Regions from separate parts of the Rouxiella sp. Mn2063 genome, predicted to be linked through region 1. Evidence: predicted binding sites of a transcription regulator. Region 1 holds the regulator's gene; each other region holds the start of a gene.
What was found. Region 1 encodes CRP, which controls carbon source genes, mostly activating them, when cyclic AMP is high. Its sites were predicted from a motif close to ATGTGANNNNNNTCACAT; they were not measured.
Positions count from the first base shown of each region.

Region 2: a site for CRP is predicted at 2,867-2,884, ahead of ACL9RG_RS05490 (ABC-F family ATPase). Genes of this name have one in related genera too.
Region 3: a site for CRP is predicted at 2,728-2,745, ahead of ACL9RG_RS02250 (CidA/LrgA family protein). Genes of this name have one in related genera too.
Region 4: a site for CRP is predicted at 1,754-1,771, ahead of rbsD (D-ribose pyranase). Genes of this name have one in related genera too.

Region 1 is NZ_JBMOUD010000002.1:403,828-409,365, reverse strand. It holds gene ACL9RG_RS05250 (M20 metallopeptidase family protein) at 1-752, opposite strand, end outside; gene ACL9RG_RS05245 (MFS transporter) at 768-1,970, opposite strand; gene ACL9RG_RS05240 (LysR substrate-binding domain-containing protein) at 2,162-3,088, shown strand; gene ACL9RG_RS05235 (OsmC family protein) at 3,083-3,508, opposite strand; gene crp (cAMP-activated global transcriptional regulator CRP) at 3,817-4,449, shown strand; gene argD (bifunctional acetylornithine/succinyldiaminopimelate transaminase) at 4,553-5,538, opposite strand, start outside.
Region 2 is NZ_JBMOUD010000003.1:5,843-11,380, forward strand. It holds gene betA (choline dehydrogenase) at 1-881, shown strand, start outside; gene ACL9RG_RS05480 (GNAT family N-acetyltransferase) at 975-1,442, shown strand; gene ACL9RG_RS05485 (nucleoside-specific channel-forming protein Tsx) at 1,803-2,690, shown strand; gene ACL9RG_RS05490 (ABC-F family ATPase) at 2,907-4,502, shown strand; gene moeB (molybdopterin-synthase adenylyltransferase MoeB) at 4,567-5,334, opposite strand; gene moeA (molybdopterin molybdotransferase MoeA) at 5,346-5,538, opposite strand, start outside.
Region 3 is NZ_JBMOUD010000001.1:526,968-532,505, reverse strand. It holds gene ACL9RG_RS02265 (GNAT family N-acetyltransferase) at 1-106, opposite strand, end outside; gene ybjG (undecaprenyl-diphosphate phosphatase) at 404-1,009, shown strand; gene ACL9RG_RS02255 (serine hydrolase) at 1,106-2,320, opposite strand; gene ACL9RG_RS02250 (CidA/LrgA family protein) at 2,789-3,184, shown strand; gene ACL9RG_RS02245 (CidB/LrgB family autolysis modulator) at 3,181-3,876, shown strand; gene flgL (flagellar hook-associated protein FlgL) at 3,967-4,920, opposite strand; gene flgK (flagellar hook-associated protein FlgK) at 4,974-5,538, opposite strand, start outside.
Region 4 is NZ_JBMOUD010000002.1:3,601-9,138, reverse strand. It holds gene kup (low affinity potassium transporter Kup) at 1-1,652, shown strand, start outside; gene rbsD (D-ribose pyranase) at 1,853-2,272, shown strand; gene rbsA (ribose ABC transporter ATP-binding protein RbsA) at 2,280-3,794, shown strand; gene rbsC (ribose ABC transporter permease) at 3,791-4,762, shown strand; gene rbsB (ribose ABC transporter substrate-binding protein RbsB) at 4,793-5,538, shown strand, end outside.

The sequences.
Region 1 (5,538 bases):
TCAGGAATAATGTTGTAGATTTGTCCAGCATTGAACGTTGCCACTGTCAGCACAGGTGCGAAGCTAGGGTTAAGGCGACGAGAAACAATATTTTGTAGTGCAGTAATGACCTGCGCCCCGACGGTGACAGGGTCGATACTGAGATAAGGGGCAGAACCATGCCCACCTTTTCCTTTGATCAAAATATCAAAATTATCACTGGAACCTGAATATACGCCCTCTTTGAGCATGACCTTCCCCGTGGGAGCGAGCGGCATCACGTGCAATCCGAAAATCATCGTTACCCCTTCCAAAACGCCGAGTTTCACTAATTCCTGCGCGCCACCCGGTGGTACTTCTTCGGCATGCTGAAAAATAAAACGCACGGTTCCGCGCAGAGCGCTTTGGCATTGCGATAAGACTTTGGCAGCCCCCAGCAACATTGCCGTATGCGCATCATGCCCACAGGCGTGCATCACCCCGGGGTGAGTCGAAGCAAACTCTTCGCCAGTTTCTTCCAAAATCGGCAAGGCATCGATATCTGCACGCAAGGCATAAATAGGGCCTGCCTGGCTGCCTTTTAATTCAGCAACGACGCTGGTGGGAGTCAGGCGACTAATCGTCAAAGGACCAAATTCAGCCAGTTGTTCGGCAATGTAATCTGCCGTCGCCTGTTCATGAAACGACAGTTCTGGATGGGCGTGTATATGCCGGCGCCAACGCACAACGTCTGCATTAACTTCTGAAATTAACTTAGTAAAATCAATTGTCATCGTTAAGCTCCATATTTACACCACGTCATGCAAGGCAACGGGTACCTTGCGGATCAGTGGCAACATAAAAAGCCCGGCAATAATCATTGCCAGGCTGAGAAAGAGAAAAGCATAGGTGTAGCCGTGTTCGGGGCTTATCAGGTACCCCATGACAATAGGGGCAACAAAGCCGCCGAGGATCCCGCCACTATTGAGCACCCCCATTGTTCCACCGATAATTTCAATCGGCAGTCGTTTCATCGGTAAGGTAAATCCAGTGAGGAACGCTGTAGTAATACAGATAATGCTGGCAACTAAAGAGAGCGTAATAGCCAGCTCTCCCCGGCTATTACCAAGACACCAAACCGCGACGCCAGATAGCACAGAAAAAACCACCATGACTTGCGGCTCTTTGCCTTGCATATGGCGCCCAACGACCCAACCAGTGACTAAAAACGCGAGCCAACTCCCTGCTCCAGACAGCGCCATGATGGCGCTAGATGTACCCAGCGGCAGCTCACGCTGCTGTACCATGTACTTTGGTAACCAAGCCATCAGCCCATAAACCGACATATTGATACAAAACATACTCAAGAACAGCAGTATGACTAATGAGCTTTTTAAGGCTTCACGATAGTGGGAAGTACGATGTTCCGGGGTAGATTGCGAAGAACTCTTAGTTATTGGAGCAGGCACCAGAAATAAAACACAGCCCGCCAATAGCAAAGCGATGATACCCAGAATGACTGAGTAATCACGCCAACCAATCGTACTCAACGCCCATAATGCGAGCAGTGGGCCAACCACTTGTGCCACCCCGCTAGAAGAGAGCAATACGGATTGAGCGAAAGTACGCTGTTCAAATGAATAGTTAGAGACGACCGCTTTTGCACAGGATGGCGGATAACCTGAATGTCCAATCCCAGCCAAAAAGCGAATAACGATCAATAAACCTAAGCTGGCACCTAATAGGCCGAAGCTGATGGCAAAAATACCTAATAAACCGAGAGATAGCGGAAGTAATTTTTTATATCCCCAGCGGTCTGTAAGCCAGCCAAAGGGTAGTTGGAAGATTGAATAAGCGAGAAAAAAGCCTCCTGTGATATATCCGAGCTGATCGGAGCGTAAATGAAACTCTTTGCTAATGGGTAACAGAGAAAAACCGATAGCCATTTTGTCTGTATAAATAAGAACATAACCTAAAAAAAGCAGAAAGATCATAAAGGAAGATTTTTTCATTGTTGTATCCTCGATACGTTTACCCCAAGGGTTTACCACTTGTGATAATGCACAACTCAAAAATGCGACATCAGTCACTTCACATTCAATAACAATGAGTTAAATCACAGCTAGTGACGCTAACAGCTTTATATGAGTGGGATAAGATGAAATTTTTCTAATCGGGATACTTTATTGGCATAGGAATTTAGATGAGATATCTTCCGAAGTTACAGCAACTGAAAGTGTTCCAACAGGTTATCCGGGCGGGGAGCATTCGCGCCGCGGCGCGAGCAATGAATCAAACCCAGCCAGCGGTCAGCAGAGCATTGCGAGAATTAGAGCAAACGCTAGAAACCCAACTTATTATTCGTGGTACGCACGGCATGACCTTGACGCCAAGTGGCCAGGCTTTTGCGCAGCGTATGCAGTTTATTTTGGAAGAGTTGCAACGGGCGGTAGATGAAGTACAGCAAATCGATGCTATGTCAGCGGGATCGGTCAGCGTTGGTTTTTCCTCGTCGATGGGCATGCTCTTGCTTCCCCAACTTACTGAGCAGTTTAGTGAACAATTCCCGCAGGCCAAATTACGCGTTGAGGAAGGGCACCTTTTAACGCTCTTGCCTGCACTACGTGAAGGGCGTCTGGACATGGCGATAGATATTATCAGCCCTGACGTACCACTGACGGGACTAGCCAGTGAATCACTATTTATCACGCCAATATGCGTAATCGCACGCCGACACCATCCGTTGCAGCGCGCGACCAACATCGCGCAATTGGCTAAAGCGAGCTGGCTACTGCCCGACGATGACATGGGCTACTATCAAAAACTTAGCCAATCGCTGCTGGCAATTCCCTCGCGAACGGGGCAAACGGTATTGCATAGCAACTCTCTGTTATTTGGGTTAACACTGGTGCTTAGCGCTGATTATCTTACGTTGGGAACCGCGGCCATGTTCAGACTGCCGTTGATGCAACGTATGTTCTGCCCCTTGCCAATCCCGCATCTTCCAACAGTCGAGTACAGCCTGATTTACTCACAAAAAACGCCGCTAACCTTAACGGCGCGGCGTTTTATAGAATTAGTGCGTCATCGTTGCCAGCAACTTAGCGGACAAAACGACGACCTCTTATAATGAGGTATTCGCATCCTGCGGGTTAATCACTTCAAAGCTGTGCGTAATGGTGGCGGCTTTACCCAGCATCAGCGATACCGAGCAGTACTTCTCCGCAGACAGGCTGACCGCACGTTCAACCACTTTATCGGTCAAACCAGTGCCTGTAACAATAAAATGCAGGTTGATGCGAGTAAATAAACGAGGCGCTTCTTCACGACGTTCTGAGGTCAGCTTCACCTCGCAATCCACCACATCGTTACGACCTTTTTGCAAAATAGACACCACATCAATGGCGCTACATCCACCAGCGGACATCAACAACATTTCCATTGGGCTTGGCGCTTTATCACCCGCATTTCCGTCCATCAATACCTGATGACCTGATGCGGATTCGCCTAAAAACGTCAACCCTTCGACCCACTTTACCCGTGCCTGCATCTCTTTTTCTCCCAGCGAATATTCCCCGACAGACTACCCTTTTAGCCTAAAAATGCAATGCAGGGAGATCGCCGTCATGCTGAAGCGAGACAACAGGAGACACTAGGGCAATCCTGTGTTACAAACAAAGCGACAGAAACTTATCAGCAATTTCCGGCTCCGGTTTTCATAGTGACACCCCTTTTTTGAGGGATATCGCTCCGCCTGTCGCTTGCAGTATTGCTGATCTGTTCATATGCTAAAATGGCGCTTATTTATAAAAACGCCGTACAGGGAACTCAGACGGTAATAACAGAGGATAATAGCTAATGGTTCTCGGCAAACCACAAACAGACCCTACTCTCGAATGGTTCCTGTCTCATTGTCATATACACAAATATCCATCTAAAAGTACGCTGATTCACCAAGGTGAAAAAGCCGAAACGCTTTACTACATCGTGAAAGGTTCGGTTGCCGTGCTGATCAAGGATGAAGAAGGCAAAGAGATGATCCTCTCCTATCTGAATCAGGGAGATTTCATCGGCGAGCTTGGTCTTTTCGAAGAAGGCCAGGAACGTAGCGCTTGGGTACGGGCAAAAACTGCCTGTGAAGTGGCAGAAATTTCCTATAAGAAATTCCGCCAGTTGATCCAAGTGAACCCGGATATTTTAATGCGCCTTTCCGCGCAGATGGCGAACCGTTTGCAAGTGACTTCTGAAAAAGTAGGAAATCTTGCATTCCTTGATGTGACAGGCCGTATTGCCCAAACTCTGCTTAATCTGGCTAAACAGCCCGATGCCATGACCCACCCAGATGGTATGCAGATCAAAATCACTCGTCAGGAAATCGGTCAGATCGTCGGCTGCTCACGTGAGACAGTTGGACGTATCCTCAAAATGCTCGAAGATCAGAACCTGATCTCCGCACACGGTAAAACAATTGTCGTTTACGGCACCCGTTAATTCACCGCCAGCATTTATTAACCCTGAATAAAATCTTAAAGAAAAAATGGCGCAACAGATAATTCTGCTGCGCCATTTTTATTGGACTCTTTTAAGCCAGATATTAAACGCCAACAACCTGAGCAACCGCCTGTTCAAAGCGCGCCATACCTTCCCGAATATCATCAAAATCGATCACTAATGACGGGGCAAAGCGCATCACATTTGTGCCAGCCACCAAGACCATCACGCCTTGTTCAGCCGCGGCGGCAAGGAACTCACCAGCCCGGTTTTTATAAGCTTCTGACAACTCAGCGCCGATCAGCAAGCCTTGACCTCTAAACTCCTGGAAGACCTTATATTTGTCATTGATAGCCGTCAGCGCCTGTAAGAAGGCATCACGACGTTCATCAATGCCAGCCAATACTTCTGGCGTATTAATCAAATCCAGCGCCGCTTCGGCAACCGCACAAGCCAGCGGATTACCACCGTAAGTGGTACCGTGTTTGCCCGGTGCCATTACCGAGGCGACCTCTTCGCTAGTCAGCATCGCGCTCACTGGGAAACCACCGCCCAACGCTTTGGCCGTCGTGAGGATATCTGGCGTGACGCCATAATGCATATAGCTAAACAGTTTGCCGCTGCGCCCCATTCCGCTTTGCACTTCATCAAATACCAGCAGCGCGTTATGCTCATCGCACAGGTCACGTAAACCTTGCATAAATTCTTGGGTAGCTGGCGTTACACCGCCTTCACCTTGAATCGGTTCGACGACAATGGCACAAGTGTGGGAGTCGATAACCGCTTTAACCGCGGCCAGATCATTGAAAGGTACATGGACGATATCAGCAGGCTTGGGGCCAAATCCGTCCGAATATTTTGGCTGTCCACCGACTGAAACGGTAAACAACGTGCGGCCATGGAAAGCATTGTGGAAGGCAATAATTTTGCTTTTGTAAGGGCTATGGCGAGCAGATGCGTAGTAACGCGCCAGCTTGAATGCAGCTTCATTAGCTTCGGCACCCGAGTTGGCGAAAAATACCCGGTCAGCAAAGGTGGCATCAATTAGTTTCTGTGCCAAACGCAAAGCAGGCTCATTGGTAAAGACAT
Region 2 (5,538 bases), on a different contig from region 1:
TACAGCGTTCCGGTGTGGGCCCGGCAGAGTTACTCAAAAAACTCGATATCCCATTGGTACATGATTTACCGGGCGTTGGTGAGAATCTGCAAGACCACTTGGAAATGTACCTGCAATTTAGCTGTACGCAGCCGGTTTCGCTTTACCCGGCGTTGAAAATGGTCAATCAGCCGATGATTGGCGCCGAATGGCTATTCAACGGAACGGGCATCGGTGCAAGCAATCAGTTTGAGGCCGGTGGCTTTATTCGCAGCCGTGAAGAGTTTGCATGGCCGAATATCCAGTATCACTTCCTGCCGGTGGCGATTAACTATAACGGCAGTAAAGGGATTCAGGAGCACAGCTTCCAGGCGCACGTCGGTTCGATGCGTTCACCAAGCCGCGGCCGCGTACAGGTGAAATCGAAAGATCCGCGTCAGCATCCGAGCATTTTGTTCAACTACATGTCGAGCGAGCAGGATTGGCATGAATTCCGTGATGCGATCCGTATCACCCGCGAAATTATGGCGCAGCCAGCGCTGGACCCTTATCGCGGGCGTGAAATCAGTCCAGGTGTTGATGTGCAAACGGATGAACAGCTCGATCAGTTCATCCGTGAGAACGCCGAAACGGCGTTCCACCCGTCATGTTCTTGTAAGATGGGCAGCGACGAAATGGCGGTAGTTGATGGTCAGGGACGCGTACATGGTATGCAAGGGCTGCGCGTGGTCGATGCCTCGATTATGCCGCTTATCATTACCGGCAACCTTAACGCGACCACCATTATGATCGCCGAGAAAATCGCCGATAAAATTCGTGGCCGCGCACCATTGCCAAGAAGCACTGCTGATTATTATGTCGCGGGCGACGCGCCGGTGAGAACAGAACCTGCCAGAAAATAACGCGATAAATTTGTGACCGGCGTTAGCCGTTGAGCATGATAAAAGAGATAATCTTCGGGTTATCTCTTTTTTATTTCTTATCAGGAACACCCTATGACCACAGAAAATACGCCAATTGTCTGGCAAGATCTCCATCACTCATCCCTTAGCGCCGCGCAGCTTTACGCGATTTTGGCATTGCGTAGTGAGGTATTTGTGGTCGAGCAGAATTGTATTTATCAGGATATTGATGGGCTGGACTTAGTAGGCGAGCATCGTCATATCGTCGCCTGGCAACAAGACAAGCCGGCGGCCTATGCGCGTATTTTGCGGGTGGAAGAGGGGGTAGCCATTGGTCGGGTGATTGTTGCGCCCGCAGCACGTGGGCTTAAATTGGGCTACCAACTGATGGAACAGGCGTTGATGTCCTGTGCGCAACACTGGCCACAAATGCCTATCGTGCTCTCCGCGCAGGCACACTTACAAAAGTTTTACGGCAGCTTTGGTTTTGTTGCCTGCTCGGAGATCTATGACGAGGACGGTATTCCCCACATCAAAATGTGTCGTGAAGTAAAAGCCTAAGCTTAGTTTTGTATCACCGCACCAATCGGGGCAGCACCATGTTGCCCTATAGCTGATTTTTATGACAGCCAGTCGTTTTTTACCTCTTTTCTGGTCAGATCTTTTTCATATACTTATAACAATTAGTGCTAAATATGTGACGTAAATCACATAAGCTATGTATCCGTATGAAACTGAAATTGACAAAACTTGACCTAAACGTAAAGTATGGCCTCATTCTTTGGCAGGTTGTTCGGAAATGTTACTTTTACCGACGTTTTAAATGCCGAGAGTTAGCGCAAGTCTTGTGTTTTCGCGTGGTAACCGAGCACATGACCTCCTGTGGCAAGGAGCCACCTTCCCATTGTTCCTGGTAATAAAATGAAAAATAAAATCTTGGCTGCTGGTGCTCTTCTCGCTTTGTCATACAGCACGCAATCGCTTGCTAACGATACTCAGGGTGAATACGTATCTGATTGGTGGCACCAGAGTGTTAACGTTGTAGGTAGCTATCACACTCGCTTCGGACCAAAACTGAACAACGACGTTTACCTGGAATATGAAGCATTCGCTCACAAAGACTGGTTTGATTTTTACGGCTACCTGGACGTGCCTAAATTCTTCGGCGCGGGTAACGGTAACGACACCGGTATTTGGGAAAAGCACGGTTCTCCAATGTTTATGGAAATTGAACCTCGTTTCTCTATCGATAAACTGACTGGCACCGATCTGAGCATTGGCCCAGTGAAAGAGTGGTACTTCGCTAACAACTACATCTACGATATGGGTTCAAACAACACCAATCGCCAGAACACCTGGTACATGGGTTTGGGTACCGACATCGACACCCATTTGCCGATGAGCCTGTCCCTGAACGTGTATGCGAAATACCAGTGGGAAAACTACGGTGCAGCTAACGAGAACAGCTGGGACGGATATCGCTTTAAAGTGAAATACTTCGTGCCGTTGACCCAACTGTGGGGCGGTAACCTAAGCTATATCGGTTTCACCAACTTCGACTGGGGCTCAGATCTGGGTGATGATAGTGCACGTGATGTTAACGGCAACAAATCACGTTCTAATAACTCCATCGCATCTAGCCACATTTTGTCGTTGAACTATACCCACTGGCATTACTCGTTGGTCGGTCGTTACTTCCACAACGGCGGACAGTGGGCTGAAGGCGCTGAAATGAACTTCGGCAGCGGTAATTTCAACGTTCACTCTACCGGTTGGGGTTACTACGCAGTGATTGGTTATAACTTCTAAAAGTTAACCACGACTTTCTGCAAGTCATTCGTCTATATAAGAAAGGCCGATGCTTAATCAGCATCGGCCTTTTGCTATGGGGATATTGTCCCGACTATCCCGCCATCTATAAATATTGTCATCCGCTTAAATTGTCACCAAAACTTCCCGCGATCTCCTTGCTCCGTTATGGCATAATGCGCGCCAAATCACATTCCTAATTTAAGAGCGAGCGTTGTGCTAAGTACTTACAACATCACCATGCAATTCGGCAGCAAGCCGTTATTTGAAAACATCTCCGTAAAATTCGGCGGCGGCAACCGCTATGGTTTGATCGGCGCTAATGGCTGCGGCAAATCAACCTTTATGAAAATCCTCGGTGGCGATCTGGTGCCATCGGGCGGTAACGTGGTGCTTGATCCAAACGAACGTTTGGGTAAATTGCGCCAGGATCAGTTCGCATTTGAAAAGTTCAGCGTGCTGGATACCGTTATCATGGGCCACAACGAACTGTGGGCGGTAAAAGAGCAGCGCGATGCTATCTATGCGATGGCTGAAATGAGCGAAGAAGACGGCTATAAAGTGGCTGACTTAGAAGTTGCTTACGGCGAGATGGACGGTTATAGCGCGGAATCTCGCGCGGGTGAGTTGTTGCTTGGCGTGGGCATCCCAGTTGAACAACATTACGGCCCGATGAGCGAAATCGCTCCAGGCTTTAAACTGCGTGTGTTGTTGGCGCAGGCACTGTTCTCTGACCCAGAAATTCTGCTGCTCGACGAACCAACCAACAACCTGGACATCGATACTATTCGTTGGCTGGAGCAGGTGCTGAACGAGCGTAACAGCACCATGATTATCATTTCGCACGACCGTCACTTCCTGAACATGGTTTGTACGCACATGGCCGACTTAGACTACGGCGAACTGCGCGTTTACCCGGGCAACTACGACGAGTACATGACCGCGGCCACTCAGGCTCGTGAACGTCTGACCGCCGATAACGCCAAGAAAAAAGCGCAGATTGCTGAACTGCAATCCTTCGTTAGCCGCTTTAGCGCCAACGCCTCTAAGTCTAAACAAGCAACGTCGCGCGCACGTCAAATTGATAAAATTCAGCTCGACGAAATTAAAGCCTCTAGTCGCCAGAACCCTTATATGCGTTTCGAGCAGGATAAGAAACTGTTCCGTAATGCATTAGAAGTTGAGAAATTAACCAAAGGTTTCGATAACGGCCCGCTGTTTAAGTCGCTTGGTCTGATGGTCGAAGTCGGCGAGAAAGTCGCGATACTCGGTGCCAACGGTATCGGTAAAACCACCTTGCTGCGCACTTTGGTCGGCGATGTCACGCCAGAAAGCGGTACCGTGAAATGGTCTGAAAACGCTAAAATTGGCTACTACGCGCAGGATCATGAATATGAATTCGATGAAACCCTGAACGTATTCGACTGGATGAGTCAGTGGAAAGCAGAAAAAGACGACGAGCAGGCCGTGCGCGGCGTGTTGGGCCGTTTGCTGTTCGGCCAGGACGATATCAAGAAGAAAGTTAAAGTGCTGTCCGGTGGTGAAAAGGGTCGAATGCTGTTTGGCAAACTGATGATGCAACGCCCTAATATCCTGGTGATGGATGAACCAACCAACCACTTGGATATGGAATCTATCGAGTCGTTGAACATGGCGCTGGAAATGTACGAAGGCACCTTGCTGTTCGTTTCCCATGACCGTGAATTCGTTAGCTCGTTGGCAACACGTATCATTGAAATTCAGCCAAACAAAGTCATCGACTTTAGCGGCAACTATGAAGACTACCTGCGCAGCCAAGGGATTAACGGTTAAGTTTCCCCTGCGTTGTGTATGCAAAAGGCCGCGAAATTCGCGGCCTTTTCTTTGCTAAGAACGTCTATTTTACCTGAAGAGTTCCGCATACTTCGCATTGCGGGTTTTTCGCCAATTTCATCGTGCGAAATTCTGCCGTCATGGCATCGTACATCAGCAAACGCCCGCGCGACGCGCTGCCAAAACGGGTCATCTGTTTAATCGCCTCCATTGCCTGCAGGCTGCCGATAGTACCAACCAGGGGGGACATCACGCCCGCTTCCACGCAACTCAGCGCATTATCACCAAATAGTCGGCTTAAGCAGCGATAACAAGGTTCATCGGGTTGATAGGTAAATACGCTTAGCTGGCCTTCCATGCGAATGGCTGCCCCGGAAATTAGCGGTGTTTTTAGCGCAAAGCACAGGCGATTAAGCTGATTACGCGTAGCGACATTATCGGTGCAATCGAGCACCACATCACATTGGGCAATCAACTGCTGCAATGGGTCATCATCTAGCTGTTGATCGACTTGATTAATGGCAATGTGAGGGTTAATCGCGGCCAGTGCGATGGCCGCGGAGGCGACTTTGCTCATCCCGATACGTGCATCGGTGTGCAGGGTTTGTCGTTGTAGATTCGACAGCGAGACAGTATCAAAATCAAGCAAACTGAGCGTACCGGTACCCGCTGCTGCCAGATACTGTGCCGCCGCGCAGCCTAGCCCACCAAGGCCGACGACCAACGCATGGCTGGCTTTGAGTTTTTCCTGCCCGTCGAAATCAAAATTACGCAATACGATTTGACGGTTATAGCGCAGGGTTTCGCTGTCGCTTAATTCTGGCAGGCTCATTTATATCCCCTTTAGCAAACAAACAATGCGTTGAACGGCTCTATCTCAACCCATTCTCCACTGGCTACATCGCCACGTTCTCTTTCCAGGACGATAAAACAGTTTGCCTGACTAAATGAGCTGAAAACATGCGAGCCTTGATGACCGGTGCTGGCAACCTGGATATCACCTTCGGCAGAAAGGCTATATATGCCGCGTTGGAAA
Region 3 (5,538 bases), on a different contig from region 1:
ACTCATCTTCATTTTTCCACAGTTTGCCAAAATGCTGACGATAGGTCTCAGGGCCCAAAAGGCTGAGAATGCCAATATCTTCGGGCAGAGCATAGGCAATATCCATTACTCACTCCAATTAATAACTTTGGGAGAAAAACACTAATAATCCTATTCTTAAATAGAATGTAAATTAGCTAAGCCGAGTCTGATTTTTTAAGGTTTTCTTAAGAAAAGCTGGATAAATTTAATAATTATACGAAACTATACGGCGGTTCAATGACTAACTATTTTTAGTTGTTAACCCTCTTTACGTAGAGGTCAGTATAATCTAACGTTTAGCATGTTTTTATATGATTAACAGTAATCTATAGATAGATTTTAGGTCGGCTATTGACCTGTGTAATTTTAATGAGGGCTGTTTATGGAACAGTTGAACCACCTGCTTTTTACTTGGATCAATGCAACGCCAGCATCGCCTAAAGCGCTCTTAGCGCTGGCGATGTTTTTGGCCAATGATATGATTCTGATCGTTCCTGCGTTAATTATTGGTTTATGGCTTTGGGGACATCATCAGCACATTAATTTGCAGCGCGTGCTGGTCTCAAAAACGGTCATCGCGTTAGTCGCTGCCATGACAACATCAAAAATACTTTCTCTGTTCTTCCCTCACGCTCGCCCGTTTGTTGAAGGTTTTGGCTATACCTTCTTGCACCATGCGCCTGATAACTCGTTCCCAAGCGATCACGGTACAGCAATATTCACCTTTGCCATTGCTTTCTTGTGCTGGCATCGCCTGTGGTCAGGTGCCGTACTCTTTGTGGTAGCCTTGGGTATTGCTTGGTCACGTATTTATGTGGGTGTGCACTGGCCGCTGGATATGTTGGGTGGGTTCTTGGTCGGATTGTTGGCGTGCTTGTTCTCACAACTGGTGTGGAGCGTATTTGGTAAAAAAATCAGTGCTATAACAGATAAAGCCTATCGTATGAGCTTTGCGCTGCCTATCCGCAAAGGTTGGGTCAAAGGTTAAGTATATAGACTCGGTTTATGCGATAAAACACAGACGTAAAAAAGCGAGGCTAGCCTCGCTTTTTTATTCGCTGTACCACCGCTCTACCCTGTGGCGTTACTTACTGAAAATACTGCCAAACAAGCCAGTAATCTTCATCATAATGAAATCCCAGATACGACTGAAGAATCCACCTTCCTTGACATCTTGCAATGCCACCAGCGGACGCTGATCGATAACCTTGCCGTCTAAACTGAAGTTAATGGTACCAACAACCTGGTTTTTAGTTATCGGTGCTTGTAACTGTGGATTAGTCAGTACGAAGCTCGCCTTCAGATTTTTCAGCTGCCCTTTAGGGAAAGTCAGTGATGCATCTGTTGCAACGCCTAACGGCACCATTTTTTCATCACCAAACCAAACACGCTGTGTAGTAAAGGCATCTGCGGCTTTAATTGGCGTAATGGTTTCAAAGAAGCGGAAGCCCCAGGTTAACAAGGATTCGCTTTCACTGAAGCGAATTTTGTCACTTGGTGCACCCATAACAACTGCGATCAAACGCATACCATTGGTGTCTACCGCTGAGGATACTAAATTATATCCCGCGCCAGAGGTGTAGCCAGTTTTGATGCCATCGACATTGAGATTTGTGCTCCACAACAAACGGTTGCGGTTAACCTGACGGATACGATTAAAGGTGAACTCTTTCTCTTTATTCATCGCATATTCTTCCGGCGTATCGCGGATTAATGCTTGAGAAAGGAGCGCCATATCCAGAGCAGAGCTGTACTGGCCATCTGAGTCCAAGCCATGGACTGTTTTAAACTGGGTGTTCTTCAGGTTAAGTTGTTGAGCATAACGGTTCATCAGGCTCACAAAAGCGTCCTGACTACCCGCAACATAATCAGCAAGAGCGATACTGGCGTCGTTACCCGATTGGATAACCACTCCTTTGTTCAACTCAGAAACCGGCACCTGATCGCCTGGTTTAAGGAACATTAATGAAGATCCGCGAAGTACAGGGTTACCTGTCGCCCACGCATCTTTACCAATAGTAACGATGTCCTCAGACGTGATCTTATGAGACTTGAGAGCCTGCCCAACCACATAGCTCACCATAATTTTGGTTAGACTGGCCGGATCAAGACGAGCATCAGGATTAGACTCGGCAAGGATTTTACCGCTGCCATAATCCATCAGTACCCAAGATTTTGCATTGATTTGAGGCGCGATCGGGCTGGCATCGTCAGCCTGGGCATTAGAAAGCACCAGTAGCATGACACTACCACTGAGCGCGCATAGCAAAGTCCGTTTAGTACGAGGAGAAATTGTCATAGGGTTATCTGCGCTTTTGTCTGAGTAACTGAAAATTAGTGTTATCTTTCAAGCAATTTTTGCAATGATGCCAAACTAAAAAGTACCGCGTTATTGCGTAATATGAAACATTTTCTATGTAAACTTTCTATGAATACTAGCCATAAATTGTGTTTTGTCAGTTTTTAACCCGATATTTACAACGGCCACACCTTGATACAGCGTAACTCATAGATTTAAAACGATTAAAATGCAGTGGATTATATACCCAAAATAATTGAAGTAACATCAAGGTAGCAGAGAGTTCATCCCAATGAGCGACAAAGTATCGACTATCTTGCTTGTTTTCAATGACACCATAAAGCATGTGCGCTGGCTAGTTGATGCCTTTTGTTCATCAATTTTATGCCGATATTTCATACTTCAATTTGTGGTACAGATCACACTTTAATTGTATGATGATTGAATTCTGCAAGAGGAAAACTTCTTATGCGCAAACTTTTATCTCTTCCCATGCAATATTTTCGAGCATTTATTCTTATATATGCCTGTTTATACGCAGGAAACGGTATATCAAAATTACTCCCCATCACGCTTCCCGGCAGTATTCTCGGCATGTTGATTCTCTTTGCCTTGCTTGCGACCCAAATTTTGCCCTATCACTGGGTAAAACCAGGAGCCAACGTGCTCATTCGCTACATGGCGCTGCTGTTTGTGCCGATTGGCGTCGGTATCATGACCTATTACGACCAGTTGCGCATGCAATTTGGCCCCCTTGTCGTGTCTTGTGCCGTCAGCACTTTATTAGTGTTGCTAGTCGTTGCTTATAGTTCGCACTACATTCATCGTGAACGCCTGCAATCTAGTAACACAGAGGATAAATGATGGAAAATATTTGGTGGTCTTTACCATTAACGCTGCTGGTATTTTTTTCCATGCGTAGATTAGCGATCAAATTTAAATTCCCATTACTCAATCCGCTGCTGACATCAATGGCGATCATTATCCCTTTGCTGCTCATCACCCACATTCCTTACGCGCGCTATTTCGCAGGCAGCAAGATCCTTAATGATTTGCTACAGCCTGCTGTTGTAGCTTTAGCGCTGCCGCTTTACGAGCAACTGCATCAGATACGTGCACGGTGGAAATCGATTATTAGTATTTGTTTTATTGGCAGTTTGGTCGCAATGACATCAGGCACCGCGATTGCATTGTGGATGGGCGCAACACCCGAAATCGCAGCGTCGATATTGCCTAAATCGGTAACGACGCCTATTGCCATGGCAGCGGCGGAGTCGATTCACGGTATCCCGGCCATTAGCGCAGTATGTGTGATTTTTGTTGGTATTCTTGGTGCCGCATTGGGACACACCATTCTGAATATACTGAAAATTACTAATAAAGCATCGCGTGGGCTGGCGATAGGCAATGCTTCACATGCGCTGGGCACCGCGCGTTGCATTGAAGAGGATTTTCAGGAAGGGGCTTTTAGCTCATTGGCCTTAGTTATCTGCGGTATCATCACGTCTTTATTGGCCCCCTTTCTCTTTCCGCTGCTTTTGGCGTTATTTGGCTAGAGATGGGTAATATGCCCAAGAAACTTCAAATATGACGGGTATGGTGGGGATATTCTCCCCCGGAAGAATCGGGGGAGAACTAAAGAACACTTACTTCAGTTGGAACAACGAGAGGCTTTGCATACTGCTAAAGGCTTTCATTGAAGCCTGTAACGCATTCTGCTGTATCGTGTAGTTATAGATACTGGTGACCTCATCAATATTGACCAAACTGCTCAATTGATTCGTCGTGGTGGTGTTTTGCGCTGTCCCTATAACACCTAAATCATCCAATTCCGCCAACTGCGTACCCTGCTGTGAAACAATATTCGCCACGTTATTTTCTGAGTTAGTTAAACCTCGGGTCGCTTTATCCATAGCGGCCGTATACTCATCAGAGGTTCGATCAGCAGAAGGCGTTTTCAGAGCAGTCAGCGCATCATCAATAGTTTTAAACAGGTCATAATTAACGCTGCCATCAGGTTCTTTTTTCGGGTTACCTGGTTCGCTGTTAAACACCTGTGGCCCAGTGTGGCTAACAATCATGGATCGCTCTGCACTCACCTGCTGAGTAATAGGCTGGCTGCCACCATTATAGGTGACTTCACCGGTAGTTTTATCCATCGTATAAGGGGGTTTATCGCTTTGATAGCCACCAAAGATATAATTGCCGTTGCCATCTGTACTGTTGGCCAGATTGACTAAGTTCGCTTTCATGCCTTCTAGCTGAGTCGCATAGGAGAGACGGTCATCATCATTTAAGCTACCGTTGCCAGCTGAGACAATGATTGATTTCATCGCGCTAATCGTACTGTTTATACTATCGGTTGCGGTCGCTTCGGTGCTAATACTTTGAATAGCAAAATTCTGCGCCATAGCAAACTGATTATTTTGGGCTTGCGCCTGCAATGTTCTCACTTCCTGAGAGGCAGCTAACGGATCATCAGAAGGCTGGTTAACTTTACGTCCCGTCGCCAATTGTATGCCGGCCGTTTGAAAACGTGCTTCATTATCGAGCATGTTTCCCATGTTTTGCTGATAAATTGTATTGGTGCTCAGACGCATAACAACAATTCCTTATCTAAATTTGAGATGACAATTCTGCGAGAAAAACCGGCTTATATCGCACTAAGAAGCGCATTAAAGATCGTCGATGCCGTCTGAACGATCTGTGCATTTGCTTGATAATACTGCTGATATAGTTGCAAATTGCCGTATTCTTCATTGAGGTTCACACCAGAGATAGACTGTTGTTGTGTCGTCAACTCTTTAACGATATTACCTTGCGATGTGACATTGGTTTTCAGTGCACTGACCTGATTACCGATGCTGGAAACCATCGAGGCATAGCCATCAGACAAACTTGATTTATTGTCGACTAGCTTGGCTTTTTGTAGATCGAGCAATTTTTGCGCATTGGTGTTATCACTGACACCCGCATCAGCAGAGCTGGCCGCTGCAATTTGCGCAGAATCGGTAACCGCCACATTAAGCGTACTGGCAACATTACTCACGGTTTTGATAGTAAAGCTGTCTTTGGGACTAGGATCGCCACTCACCTTTACGCTTAATCCGTCAAAGTTGAGGCTACCATCATCACCATGTGTCGGAGTAATCACAGCACCATCGGATACTCGCGTTGCTGTCCAGCCACTCGCACTATAACTCAGTGTATAATCGCTC
Region 4 (5,538 bases), 400 kb from region 1:
TGCGTGCAGATAACGCAGGCGAAGGCGGTATTTTGACCTTGATGTCCTTATCTGGACGCAATACCAATGCACACACCACAGCAATACTGGTTATTCTTGGTCTGATTGGTGGCAGTTTCTTCTATGGCGAGGTGGTGATTACCCCGGCAATGTCAGTGCTTTCAGCGATGGAAGGCCTGCAAATTGCGGCACCGAACCTTGATCACTTTATTGTGCCACTATCGGTTGCCGTTCTGACGTTGCTGTTCTTCATCCAAAAGCATGGGACTGGTTTGGTTGGCAAGATGTTTGCGCCGGTCATGCTGCTGTGGTTTTTAGCCCTGGCTCTGCTTGGTATTAATAGCATTATCGGCAACCCCGAAGTGCTGCAAGCGATGAACCCAATGTGGGCGATTAACTTCATCATCAACTACAAATTCTTTGCTTTCCTGGCACTTGGCGCCGTGGTGTTATCCATCACCGGGGTTGAAGCTCTGTATGCTGATATGGGGCACTTCGGTAAATTGCCGATTCGTTTGGCTTGGTTTAGCGTGGTGCTGCCTTCATTAGTGCTCAACTATTTTGGTCAGGGCGCGCTGTTGCTGAAAAACCCGCAGGCGATACAAAACCCCTTCTTCTTGCTGGCCCCTGACTGGGCGCTTATCCCGATGCTGATTTTGGCAACGCTGGCGACAATTATTGCCTCGCAAGCGGTGATTTCAGGGGTATTCTCGCTGACTCGCCAAGCCGTTCGTTTAGGGTATTTGCCGCCAATGCGCATTATCCACACCTCAGCGATGGAAGAAGGACAGGTTTACGTTCCCGCGATTAACTGGACGCTTTATATCGCGGTAGTTATCGTTATTGTCAGCTTTGAGCATTCGAGCAATTTGGCCGCGGCATATGGTATTGCGGTGACTGGGACGATGGTATTAACCAGTATCCTCTCTTGTACCGTGGCATATAAAAACTGGCACTGGAAAGGCTTCCTGGTTGCTCTGCTGGTTTCGGTCATGCTGTTTATCGATGTGCCGATGTTTGCTGCGAATGCGACCAAGTTACTTTCTGGTGGCTGGCTGCCGCTGACGTTGGGTCTGGTGATGTTTGTTATCATGACTACATGGAAGAGTGAGCGCTTCCGCCTTATGCGTCGTATGAATGAGCACGGTAACTCGCTTGAAGCGATGATCGCCTCTTTGGAGAAATCGCCACCGGTGCGAGTCTCCGGCACGGCGGTTTACTTATCGCGCGCTATCAATGTCATTCCATTCGCGCTGTTGCATAACCTCAAGCACAACAAAGTGTTGCACGAGCGTGTCGTCCTGCTAACGCTGCGAACAGAGGATGCGCCTTTTGTGCATAATGTCCGGCGTGTGACTATCGAACAGATGTCGCCAACTTTCTGGCGAGTCGTGGCAAGTTACGGCTTTAAAGAGACGCCGAATGTTGAGGAAGTATTCCATCGCTGCGGTCTGGAAGGCTTGTCATGTCGGATGATGGAAACCTCGTTCTTCATGTCACATGAATCGCTGATCCTGACTAAACGCCCTTGGTACCTCTACTTCCGCGGCAAGTTGTTTATGGCGCTCAGCCGCAATGCGCTGCGCGCACCTGATCAGTTTGAGATCCCACCTAACCGGGTTATCGAGCTGGGAACCCAGGTAGAAATATAATGATATCGAGGCACCTTCACGGTGCCTCGAGTGTTTTTATTTGCCGATTGACTCCCTTAAGCTAAATCCTCTCAGCGTCCTTTTTTACTGTTATCGAAACGTTTCGACGGTGATCACATTTCCGCTACTTTTCCATTGCCAAGCCGCGTCATTTTTTTAAAACTCCTTGTGAGCGAAACGTTTCGCTAACGGAGTCGATAATGAAAAAGAACATGTTGCTGAATGCCGAAATCTCCCATGCAATCGCCAAGCTTGGCCATACCGATATGCTGGTTATCGCTGATGCCGGGTTGCCGGTACCCGCGACGACACAGCGTATTGATATGGCGCTGACTGCGGGCGTGCCGACTTTTCTTCAGGTGTTCAAAGTCATCACCGAGGAGATGCAGGTAGAACAGGCTATCCTTGCTGAAGAGATCGTCAAACAAAATCCAAAACTTCATGACGCTCTGCTTTTACAGTTAGAACAACTTGAGCAACACCAGGGAAATACCATCACTTTGCAATACATCAGCCATGAATCCTTCAAGGCGCAAAGTGCCAACAGCCGTGCCGTGATCCGCAGTGGAGAGTGTTCACCTTATGCGAACATTATCTTGTGTGCTGGCGTAACCTTCTGAGGCCTCTATGCAACCTTTGATGCAACTCTCAGGAATAGATAAAGCTTTCCCCGGTGTTAAGGCGCTGTCAGGCGCTGCGCTAAAGGTTTATCCGGGAAGAGTTATGGCGTTGGTCGGCGAAAACGGTGCCGGCAAATCGACCATGATGAAAATCCTGACCGGCATCTATCAAAAAGACGCGGGTTCGGTGCAATTTTTAGGGAAAGAGGCTTCTTTTTCTGGCCCTAAAGCTTCACAAGAAGCCGGCGTTGGCATCATCCACCAAGAGCTAAACCTGATTCCACAACTGACTATCGCTGAGAATATTTTCCTCGGGCGTGAATTTGTTAATGGGTTGGGACGTATCCAGTGGAAGAAGATGTATGCCGAGGCCGATAAATTACTGGCTCGTCTCAATCTTAAATACAGCAGCCACCGGCTGGTGGGCGATTTATCTATTGGCGATCAACAGATGGTTGAGATTGCCAAGGTGCTGAGCTTCGAATCTCGGGTGATCATTATGGATGAGCCCACCGACGCGTTGACTGATACCGAAACTGCCTCATTGTTTGCGGTAATCAACGAGTTAAAAGCCTCAGGATGCGGTGTGGTGTATATCTCGCACCGTATGAAAGAGATTTTTGAGATTTGCGATGACGTAACGGTATTTCGCGACGGACAGTTTATTGCCGAGCGCCCGGTCAGTGAATTACAAGAAGATACGCTGATCGAAATGATGGTAGGGCGTCGTCTGGAAGAGCAGTATCCACGGCTCAACCAGCCACGAGGTGCGCTACGCTTACAGGTGAAAAATCTCTCTGGGCCTGGTGTAGATAATATCTCGTTTGATTTGTACTCAGGAGAGATCCTCGGCGTTTCAGGCTTAATGGGCGCAGGCCGTACCGAGTTGATGAAAATTATTTATGGCGCACTTAAACGCACTAACGGCGATGTGCTGCTCGATGGGCGAGACGTTATTACCCGTAGTCCGCAAGATGGTTTGGCTAACGGCATTGTTTACATCTCTGAAGACCGTAAACGAGATGGCTTAGTTTTAGGCATGTCAGTGAAAGAAAACATGTCGCTGACTGCACTGCGCTATTTCAGCCGGGTTGGCGGCAGTTTAAAGCATGGGGAAGAGCAAATTGCAGTCGGAGATTTCATTCGCCTGTTTAATATCAAAACGCCTTCCATGCTGCAGCCGATAGGGTTGTTGTCCGGGGGGAATCAGCAAAAAGTCGCGATTGCCCGCGGATTGATGACACGCCCGAAAGTTTTGATCCTCGATGAACCAACGCGCGGCGTTGATGTTGGGGCCAAGAAAGAGATTTACCAACTTATTAACCAGTTCAAGCGCGAAGGTTTGAGCATCATTTTGGTCTCTTCGGAAATGCCGGAAGTTATTGGCATGAGCGATCGTATTTTAGTGATGCATGAAGGACATTTAAGCGGTGAATTCCCGATAGAACAGGCGACGCAAGAAGTGTTGATGGCAGCAGCCGTTGGCAAGCAATACGGCGTGAAGCAGGAGTATCAGATATGAGTTCTCAAACGTTACCAGCCAAAAAGCGTTGGATCAGCAAACAGTGGTTGTTAGAGCAAAAATCACTGATTGCCTTGCTGGTGTTGATAGCCGTGGTCTCCTCAATGAGCCCGAATTTCTTCACCGTTAATAACCTGTTTAACATTCTGCAGCAGACTTCGGTCAACGCCATTATGGCGGTGGGAATGACGTTGGTTATCCTGACGTCGGGGATTGATTTATCCGTAGGGTCACTGCTGGCACTAACCGGCGCAGTGGCAGCATCGGTAGTCGGATTGGAATCCAGCGCTTTGCTGGCTGTTGCTGCCTCTTTGGCACTAGGTGCCGCGGTAGGTGCAGTCACCGGAGTTATTGTGGCCAAGGGCAAGGTTCAGGCATTTATCGCGACATTAGTGATGATGTTACTGCTACGTGGTGTCACGATGGTGTATACCAACGGTAGCCCAATTAGCACCGGTTTTAGTGACGTTGCAGATACCTTTGGCTGGTTTGGTATTGGTCGTCCGCTGGGCATTCCTACACCCGTGTGGATTATGGCTATTGTGTTTGCTGCGGTGTGGTACATGCTCCAGCACACGCGCTTGGGCCGTTATATCTATGCGCTTGGCGGTAATGAAGCGGCAACGCGTTTGTCAGGTATCAGCGTTGATAAAGTAAAAATCATTGTCTATTCCCTGTGTGGCCTATTGGCGGCATTGGCTGGGATTATCGAAGTCGCACGTCTTTCTTCGGCTCAACCGACCGCAGGTACTGGCTATGAACTGGATGCTATCGCCGCAGTTGTACTGGGTGGTACCAGTTTGTCTGGGGGGAAAGGGCGAATTATGGGTACGCTTATTGGGGCACTGATCCTTGGTTTCCTCAATAACGGCCTGAATCTGTTAAGTGTTTCTTCTTACTATCAAATGATCGTCAAAGCAGTGGTTATTTTACTGGCGGTATTGGTAGACAACAAAAGCAACAAATAAACCTCCCCTACAGGAAACATGATTATGACAATTTCAATGAAAAAACTGGCGGCATTAGTCTCTGCCGCAGCCATTACCGCCACTTTCAGTGCTAGCGTATTGGCAAAAGATACTATCGCGCTGGTGGTTTCCACACTGGATAACCCGTTCTTCGTTTCTATGAAAGAAGGGGCGCAGAAAGAAGCGACCAAACTGGGTTACAACCTAGTGGTGCTTGATTCGCAGAACAATCCGGCCAAAGAGCTTGCTAACGTACAAGATTTAACGGTGCGCGGAACCAAACTGTTGCTGATCAACCCAACAGATTCTGATGCCGTCGGCAGCTCAGTTGCCTTGGCTAATCAGGCGAAGATCCCAGTAATCACCCTTGACCGCCAGGCTAATAAAGGACAAGTCGTAAGCCACGTTGCTTCCGATAACGTACTGGGCGGAAAAATGGCTGGTGACTACATCGCTAAGAAACTCGGCGATAATGCCAAAGTGATTGAACTTGAAGGTATCGCAGGGACCTCTGTTGCTCGTGAACGTGGTGAAGGGTTCAAACAAGCGGTTGATGCGCATCATTTCTCCGTGCTGGCTAGCCAACCGGCTGATTTTGACCGCACCAAAGGCTTGAACGTCATGCAAAACCTGCTGACTGCTCACCCAGACGTGCAGGCCGTGTTTGCTCAAAATGACGAAATGGCATTAGGTGCACTACGCGCCTTGCAGACCGCCGGTAAATCTGATGTTCTGGTTGTCGGATTTGACGGTACCGCAGATGGCGTGAAAGCAGT